DNA from 2 places in the Arthrobacter sp. CAN_A214 genome. Region 1 is predicted to be linked to the other one. Evidence: predicted binding sites of a transcription regulator. Region 1 holds the regulator's gene; the other holds the start of a gene.
What was found. The regulator HrcA, encoded in region 1, represses chaperone genes, less so after heat shock. The targets are predictions, from matches to a motif close to TTNGCACTCGNNNNNNNCGAGTGCNAA.
Positions count from the first base shown of each region.

Region 1 (4,412 bases):
AGTATCGACCTGATTTACGGAACGCCGGGTGAGTCCATGACCGACTGGCGGACGTCCCTTGAGACCGCGCTGTCGTACGGCCCCGACCACGTGTCGGCGTACGCACTCATCATCGAGGAGGGCACCAAACTCGCCGGCCGGATCCGCCGGGGAGAGGTCCCGGCCATCGACGACGACGACCACGCGGACAAGTACGCCGTGGCAGACGAGAAGCTCGGCGCAGGCGGCCTGCACTGGTACGAGGTGAGCAACTGGGCGCTGAGTGTCGATGACCAGTGCCGCCATAACCTCGCGTACTGGAAGGGCGACGACTGGTGGGGGATAGGCCCCGGTGCCCATTCCCATGTGGGCGGCGTGCGCTGGTGGAACGCCAAGCACCCCCGCGCCTACGCTGCGGCACTTGACGCCGGAAGTTCGCCGGCTGCCGGACGGGAAGTGCTCTCGGCCCGCGACCGGTACGTCGAGGATGTGATGCTACGAGTCAGGTTGCGGGAAGGACTGCCCACCGCCACGCTGGAACCCGAGGGCAGGCGGGCAGTGGCCGGGCTCATTGCCGACCGCCTGGTCGAACCCGTCGACGCGTTTCGGGGTCTGGTCCGACTGACGGACGGCGGACGACTCCTTGCCGACGCCGTCGTACGCCGGCTGCTGCCGGACTGAAGACGGGCCTTCTGAGGCCGACCCGCGCTCCGCATTTCGCCGACGGCCCGGCGTTTCGCGAACCTAGGAAAGAAGGCGCAGGTTGAGGGCGTAGCGATACGGCCTGCCCCGGTTGACCTGGATTCCGGCCGTGACCGAGCACATGGCGATGGCCACCCAGATCAGGGCGTTGACAACCGCGAAGACTCCACCTACAGCAGGCAGGAGGGACAGGAGCCACGTAGCAAGGGCGAGTATCGTGGGCGGAAGAGTGAAGTTCAACGCCTCTTTGGACTCCTGCGCCGTAAACGGGCCACGGTCCTTGAAGATCAGGTAGATCAGCAGCGACGGCACGAAGCCGAGGATGCCGCCGAAATGGGCGAGGGTGGCGAACTGCCGGTCCTCGGAAGCCGTGAGTGGAAGCGCGTTTGCCGGAGAGCCCTCGAACGCGGACCGGCCCTCGTCAGGGCCGGTGTGCTGATGCCTGTCGGCGGTGTTGGACAACGTTCTTCCTTTGCTGCGCGGCGGGACTTCCCATTCGAACCGTTTCCCCAAGGATACTTTGGATCCAGGCGGGAGTCTGTCAAATTCCGGCCTGGGGCGCCGTCAGGAAGTCGATGACCTCCTCCACCCGCCCCAGGAGTGACGCCTCGACGTCGGCATAGGTGGTGACACTCCCGAGGATTCTCTTCCACCCTCTGGCAACGTCAGCGGAGTCTGAGTGCGGCCAGCCCAGTCCGGCGAGGATACCGGTCTTCCAGTCCTGGTGGCGTGGCACCACGGGCCAGGCGGCGAGGCCCAGGGCGCCGGGCTTCACTGCCTGCCACACATCCACATAGGGGTGTCCCACGATGAGCACGGAGCCGGCGGCGCCGCGCTGAGCCATCGCCTGCTCCGCGAGCCGGGACTCCTTGGTGCCCGGGAGGAGGTGGTCCACCAGGATTCCGAGGCGTCGGCCGGGGCCCGGTGAGAAAGCACGGACCGCTCCCTCGAGGTCGTCGATGCCATGGAGGGGTTCCACGACGATCCCCTCGTGCCGGAGGTCGTCTCCCCAGACCTTCTCCACCAGTTCGGCGTCGTGCTTGCCCTCCACCCAGATGCGGCTCGCCTTGGCCGTCCTTGCGCGGCCGCCCTCGACCCGCACCGACCCCGAGGCCGTGCGCTGAGGTCCGGCAGGCGCTGCCTTCGTAGGTGCAGTAACACGGACCGGGTTACCGTCGAGGAGGAATCCGTGCCCCAGCCGGAAGGTCCTGTGCCGCAGCTTCCGGTCCTCGAGGACCATCACGTGGAGCCCCCCGGACTTCTCCACGCGCACCACCGCGCCGACGAATCCGGTCTGCACGTCCTCGAGCACCAGGCCCGCAGCAGCCGCCACCTCCGGCAACTCGGTGCGCGCGGGCACGGAAATGTCCTGTGCCCCCCAGGCGTAGTCGGCCACTGCTGTATCTCGCTTCCATTTTCCGGTGGTATTCGTCCGGCGCTATTTACCCTGTTCCGGGGCCGGGCCGGATTTTCCAATGCTAACAATCCGCGCAGACGTACTAGACTTGGCACTTGGGTGTGTTGAGTGCCAATCGTTTCCGGTGCCGGCGGAAATGCCGGATAAGTGTCCTGGAGGTGATGAAGGATGAGTGAGCCACGGCGTCTGGAAGTGCTGCGGGCCATCGTTGAGGATTATGTCCATTCGCGGGAGCCGGTAGGCTCCAAGGCCCTCGTCGACCGCCATGGCCTCGGCGTCTCCTCCGCCACCATTCGGAACGACATGGCCGTCCTCGAGGAGGAGGGGCTGATTACTGCGCCCCACACGAGCTCGGGCAGGATCCCCACGGACAAGGGCTATCGGCTCTTCGTCGATCGCATCTCGGAGGTGAAGCCGCTCTCGGCTCCCGAGAAACGCGCCATCCAGGCACTGCTCGAGGGTGCGGAGGATCTCGACGACGTCGTCGACCGCACTGTCCGCATCCTCGCCCAACTGACCAACCAGGTGGCGGTGGTGCAGTTTCCCCGGCTCGGCGGTGCGGCGGTAAGGCACATCGAGATCGTGCTGCTCGCACCGCAGCAGGTCCTGGTGGTGCTGATCGCCACCAATGGAACGGTCCAGCAGCGGGTGGTACCCGTTCCCGGAACACTTCAGGAAGCGGAACTCGCGGACCTTAAACAGCGCATCCTCGGCGCGGTGTCCGGGGTCCGGCTGACGGCCCTGCCCGCCGAGCTCGCGCACGCGGCGCAGGTCTTGCCGCAGCACCTGCGCCATGCCGGCGGTGCACTGCTGAAATCACTCGAGCACCTGGCCGGACTCGGGCGGGAGGACCGCATCGTGCTGGCCGGAACAGCGAATCTGGCGCGGTCGACCGTCGATTTCCCCCTCAGTATCGGCCCCGTACTCGAAGCGCTCGAGGAACAGGTGGTCATGCTGCGCCTCCTGTCGGAGATGGAGCAGGACTACCGGGGAGTCTCGGTGCGGATCGGCAGCGAGAACCCCTACGGCGGTCTTTCGGAAGCCTCCGTCATCGCGACGGGGTACGGGCCCGATTCCGGGGCGAAGCTGGGGATCCTCGGCCCGACGCGGATGGATTACCCCACCACCATGGCGGCTGTGCGCGCAGTGGCACGATATCTCTCGCGGATCCTCGAGGAATAGCGCAGAGGAACTTCGTGCCGCGCGACCGGTGTCGGGAAGGAACGCGGCCCGTCGCCGGTTGATAGAGGAAACAGTCAGAACAGAGACCGAAATTCTGCGGGACACGCCGCGGGTTGCAGGATGAACAGTTCGTCAACAGGAAGTGATGTGCAGGAGTGAGTAATCACTATGAAGTTCTCGGTGTGGCGCAGGGTGCCAGCGGAGAGGAAATCAAGAAGGCCTACCGAAAGCTGGCCCGGAAGCTCCACCCCGACGTGAATTCAGGGCCGGACGCCGCCGAGGAGTTCAAGCGCGTCACGCACGCCTACGAGGTGCTGGCCGACCCGCAGAAGCGCAGGGTCTATGACACCACCGGCAATGAGAACGGAACCGACACCGGGTTCGGTGGCGGCTACTCCGGTTCCGGATTCGCCTTCCAGGACATTTTCGAGACGTTCTTCGGCGGCCAAAGCGGCCAGGGCGGGCCGCCCTCACGCATGCGCCGTGGCCAGGATGCCCTGATCAACGTCCGTATCGATCTGAAGGACGCCGTCTTCGGCACCAACAAGAAGATCGACGTCGACACCGCGGCCGTGTGCCCCACCTGTGACGGAAGCTGCTGCCAGCCCGGCACGTCGCCACGCACCTGCGACATCTGCGGAGGTTCCGGTCAGGTCCAGCGTGCAGTCCGGTCCATTCTCGGGCAAGTGATGACGACCGCGCCCTGCGGCTCCTGCCAGGGGTTCGGGACGGTCATTCCCAACCCTTGCCATGAGTGCAGCGGCGATGGACGCATCCGCGCGCGCCGCACCCTGACCATCAAGGTGCCCGCGGGCGTCGCCACCGGGACGCGCATCCAGCTGTCGGGCCAGGGTGAGGCGGGAACCGCCGGCGGACCGCAGGGTGACCTGTACGTGGAGATCCGGGTCAACACCGACTCGACGTTCCTGCGCGAGGGCGACGACCTCCATGTCACACTGAGCGTCCCCATGACCGCGGCTTCCCTCGGGACGTCGGTCCGGCTCGACACGTTTGACGGCGACCAGGAGCTTGCCATCAAGGCCGGGACACAGTCCGGCGAAATTTTGACGCTCCGCGGCCTCGGAGTCACCCACCTGCGGGGCAGCGGCCGCGGCGATCTGCGGGTTCACCT
Region 1 covers NZ_JADOUU010000002.1:289,738-294,149, forward strand. The annotation lists gene hemW (radical SAM family heme chaperone HemW) at 1-660, shown strand, start outside; gene IWX65_RS03235 (DUF4870 domain-containing protein) at 724-1,143, opposite strand; gene IWX65_RS03240 (DUF3097 domain-containing protein) at 1,223-2,077, opposite strand; gene hrcA (heat-inducible transcriptional repressor HrcA) at 2,267-3,280, shown strand; gene dnaJ (molecular chaperone DnaJ) at 3,436-4,412, shown strand, end outside.

Region 2 (4,412 bases), on a different contig from region 1:
GGTCCGTGACACGCGCAACCACCACGTAGCCCTCGTGTCCGGCATTCTCCGCGATCCAGCGCAGGGGCTGGGCGAGTGCCCGGCGCACGAGACCGACGGCCGTGGCGGCGTCGCCCTCGAGTGCAAGGACGTTGGGGTCGGTGTCGAGCGCCTTGCCGGCGTGAACCAGCGCGGAACCGCCACCTGCAACGATGCCCTCTTCGAGAGCTGCTCGGGTGGAGGAGACAGCATCCTCGATACGGTGCTTCTTCTCCTTGAGCTCCACCTCGGTGGCTGCGCCGACCTTGATGACTCCCACTCCGCCGGCGAGCTTCGCCAGACGTTCCTGGAGCTTCTCGCGGTCCCAATCGGAATCGGTGCGCTCAACCTCGGCGCGGATCTGGGCGACGCGGTCGGCGACGTCGGATTCGCTGCCGATGCCGTCCACAATGGTCGTCGTGTCCTTGGTGACCGTGATGCGGCGAGCGGAGCCCAGCACCTCAAGGCCCACCTGATCGAGCTTCAGGCCGAGATCCGGAGATACGACCTGCGCGCCCGTCAGTGTCGCAATGTCCTGCAGCATCGCCTTGCGGCGGTCGCCGAAGCCGGGTGCCTTGACGGCAACCACGTTCAGCGTGCCGCGGATCTTGTTCACCACGAGGGTCGAGAGCGCTTCGCCATCGATGTCCTCGGCGATGATGAACAGCGGCTTTCCTGCCTGCAGCGCCTTCTCGAGCAACGGCAGGAACTCCTGCAGCGACGAGATCTTGCCCGAGTTGATCAGGATCAGCGCATCTTCGAGCACTGCTTCCTGGCGCTCGGCGTCGGTGACGAAGTACGGCGAGAGGTAGCCCTTGTCGAACTGCATCCCTTCGGTGAGGACGAGCTCGGTCTGCGTCGAGGATGACTCCTCGATGGTGATGACGCCGTCCTTGCCGACCTTCTCGAAGGCCTCGGCGAGCAGGTCGCCCACCTCGGTGCTCTGCGCGGAGATCGAGGCGACGTTGGCGGTCTGCTGGCCGACGACTTCCCGGGCGTTCTCGAGGAGGCGCGCGGCTACTGCCTCGACTGCCACCTCGATACCGTGCTTGAGCTGGCCGGGAGCTGCGCCCGCAGCAACGTTCCGCAGACCCTCCTTGACCAGGGCCTGAGCCAGCACGGTTGCCGTGGTGGTTCCGTCACCGGCAACGTCATTCGTCTTGGTCGCTACTTCCTTGGCCAGCTGCGCACCAAGGTTCTCGTAGGGATCGTCCAGTTCGATCTCGCGGGCGATCGTCACACCGTCGTTGGTGATCGTGGGAGCACCCCACTTCTTGTCCAGCACGACGTTGCGGCCGCGCGGACCGAGCGTCACCTTGACGGTGTTCGCCAGCTTGTCCACGCCGGCCTCGAGGGCACGGCGGGCGGCATCGTTGAATTCCAACTGCTTTGCCATTGTTGATTCCTTTCAGGCTTGTGCAGCGAGAAAAACCCCGGCCAGTCGAGGCCGGGGTTCCTCTCAGATGGACTACTTAACGACGATCGCCAGAACGTCGCGAGCGGAAAGGACCAGGTATTCCTGGCCTGCATGCTTGACTTCGGTTCCGCCGTACTTCGAGTAGATGACGATGTCACCCTCGGCGACGTCGACGGGGACGCGGTTGCCGTTGTCGTCAACGCGTCCCGGCCCAACTGCTACGACTTCGCCCTCCTGGGGCTTTTCCTTGGCGGTATCCGGGATGACCAGACCGGAAGCAGTGGTCTGCTCGGCTTCCAGTGGGCGGACAACAATACGATCCTCGAGAGGCTTAATAGAGACCGACACTCGGGCTCTCCTTTGCATTCGTTACTAATGGAATGTGGCCGTCGGGATGGCGCTGACCGTCGTCGCGGTGCCAGCTGGCGCTTCCCTCGGGGTTAGCACCCTCCTACTGAGAGTGCTAACCCCGACTTTATGCATTCGTTAGCACTCGGTCAAGGCGAGTGCCAGAGAACGAGCGCCGGGGCCGGCAGGACAGGCCCGCCGAACGCGGTGAAATGCCATTGATACAGTCGCTCAGCAGTCGGACAGCAGAGGGCGGCGCTGGAAGGCAGGGCCTACCTCGTCCAGGACTTCCAGGAAGACGATTGGTTTCCCGGCTACAGCCAGGCCATCGCCGAGCATGGAATCCGGTCGGCCCTGGCGCTACCCATTCACCTGCAAGGTGACACCCGGTCGGCATTGACCATCTACTCACCGAATGCGTCCGCTTTCGACTCCTCAGCGGTTGCCGCTGCGCAGGGAGTCGCGAGCGAGGCGTCAGCCTCCCTGCGCCTGACCATCCGCATCACCCGCCTGACCGATTCAGGAGAGAACCTGAGGGCGGCGATGGAATCGCGAACCGCCATCGACCTGGCGGCAGGAGTGTTCATGGCACAGAGCCGGTGCAGCCAGGACGCTGCGATGGCCATTCTCAAAGCCGCTTCGAATACCCGCAATACCAAACTCCGCGATGTCGAGGCGGCGGTCCTTGCCTCAGTCGGACAGGACTCAGTGACCACGCACTTCAGTTGACGGACCCCGGCAGGTCGCGGACGGGCGGGAAGACCCGGATCGTCAGCGGCCGTCCGTATTTCCGCGCTCCGCGTTGCTGTCAGTGGACTCCAGTCCCTGCGGGCCTGCTTCTCCGGAACCGTTCAGCTGATCCCCGGAAAATGTACTGTGGGTACCGCGGTCATCGACGTCCGATTCGATGCCATTCTCCTGGTCGTCGCTGTAGGGTGCGCGCAGGGGCGGCGGAAGTTCGTCGATCAGCTCGTTCGCCGCATGGGCGAGGAGGTCCCGCTGCAACGGGGGCAGGAGAATCAGTCCGCTGAGGTAGGCCTCCACCTCGTATTCACCGACCCTGCCGCCGATCGCGAAGAACCGGAGCCACAGTTCGCCGACCGTGTACCCCGCCTGTTTCACGGCCGCTGCAAGCAACAGGTGCTGATCTTCCTCCCCAGTGGAGCCCATCGAACCTACTCCTTACGATTCCGGACCGGTCAGGTGGTCCACCAGCTGTTGGGCGGCTTCATCCATCGTAATCTTCAGGCGCTTGGCCCTTTCGATGATTTCCGTGTGCGCCTGTTCCTCCGCCATACCCCGTCCGCCCATGAGTATTCCCTTGGCCAGACCGATCACGTCCCTTGTCCGAAGGGCCGCAAGGAGCTCATCGGTGATCTGCTGCGGCGTTTCAGTGGTCTGCACGTGACCCAGGAGGGCTGCAGCGGGAACGGCAAAACGGAGGAGCAGGGCCTCGGTGGCGGCATCGAAGGCGGAAGGCTCAGCTGAATACACTTTGATCGCCCCAAGATGATCCTGCCCGCGCAAGAGGGGGACACTGACGCAGGACCGCACCGGCCCCTGGGAAACTGCAGCGTTCCACTTCCGCCAACGGGGCTCCGTACGGGTATCGTCGATGCGCATGGGCTCGCCGGTCGCCCAGGCGCTCAGGCACGGGCCCTCACCCAGCTCGTACTGCATGTCGTCAGCCTGACTGACCAGGGCATCGGTGGAACCGGTGCTGATCCGCTGACCGTTCCGGACCAGGGTGACCCCGGCACCGATTGCTCCCGGAATTCCCTCCTTCGCGGCCTCGGCGAGGAGATCAACGGCATGGTTGACGGTCTCCGCGGTGAGGAGGAGACCCTTGACCCGCCCGAAGACGACTTCGATCTCGTTGAGGGATGAATTGGTTGCCACGGACGGCCTTACAATTTGAAGAGCCGCGCGCTCTTGCCCGGCAGGTGGAGGCCCTCTGCTGGACCCTGCTGATCCGAACGAATCCGCCAGGTTCAGTATTACCAGTCTAGCCTCTGCGAAGGTTCACGGGTGAAAAAGCGCCCCGATCCGACAGGTATCCGAAAGGGGTCCGGACCGTCTCTGTCGCCTAGGCTGGAGCCCATGGCCACCGACAACATCGCCCCGATCCTGACGCCTGAGGGGTGGGAGCTGCTGAACTCGCTCGGCCCGTATTCCGAAGAGGAAAGCCTCCGCCTGAGTGAGCAGCTGCGGAAGGCAGGGCACCCCCCCGATGTCGTCTCCGCAGCCCTCACGCAGTCACGGCTGCGGGCGAAGGCGCGGGCGAAGTTCGGCCCCTTCGCCGAGCGCATGCTCTTCACTACCGCCGGGCTGGAACAGGCCACGCGCCTGAGTGTGGCAGCCCGGCATGCCCAGCGCTTCGTCGAAGCCTCCCTGGTGCGCGTGGCCGACCTCGGGTGCGGACTCGGAGCAGACAGCATGGCCCTGGCCACGCTCGACCGCGAGGTCACCGCCGTCGAACTCGATGAGACCACGGCCGCTGCCGCCACCATGAACCTGCTGCCCTGGGCGAACGCGAAAGTGGTCAACGCGGACGCCGAGTCGATCGACGCGTCGGCGTACGACGGCGTCTGGCTGGACCCCGCGCGCCGCAGCACCTCGTCCTCAGGCA
Region 2 covers NZ_JADOUU010000001.1:193,589-198,000, forward strand. The annotation lists gene groL (chaperonin GroEL) at 1-1,414, opposite strand, end outside; gene groES (co-chaperone GroES) at 1,487-1,783, opposite strand; partial or broken gene IWX65_RS17620 (GAF domain-containing protein) at 2,036-2,257, shown strand; gene IWX65_RS17625 (ANTAR domain-containing protein) at 2,315-2,512, shown strand; gene IWX65_RS17630 (hypothetical protein) at 2,555-2,953, opposite strand; gene IWX65_RS00845 (GAF and ANTAR domain-containing protein) at 2,966-3,682, opposite strand; gene IWX65_RS00850 (class I SAM-dependent methyltransferase) at 3,884-4,412, shown strand, end outside.
Region 2: groES (co-chaperone GroES) is a predicted target of HrcA. The motif match lies at 1,922-1,948, and genes of this name have one in related genera.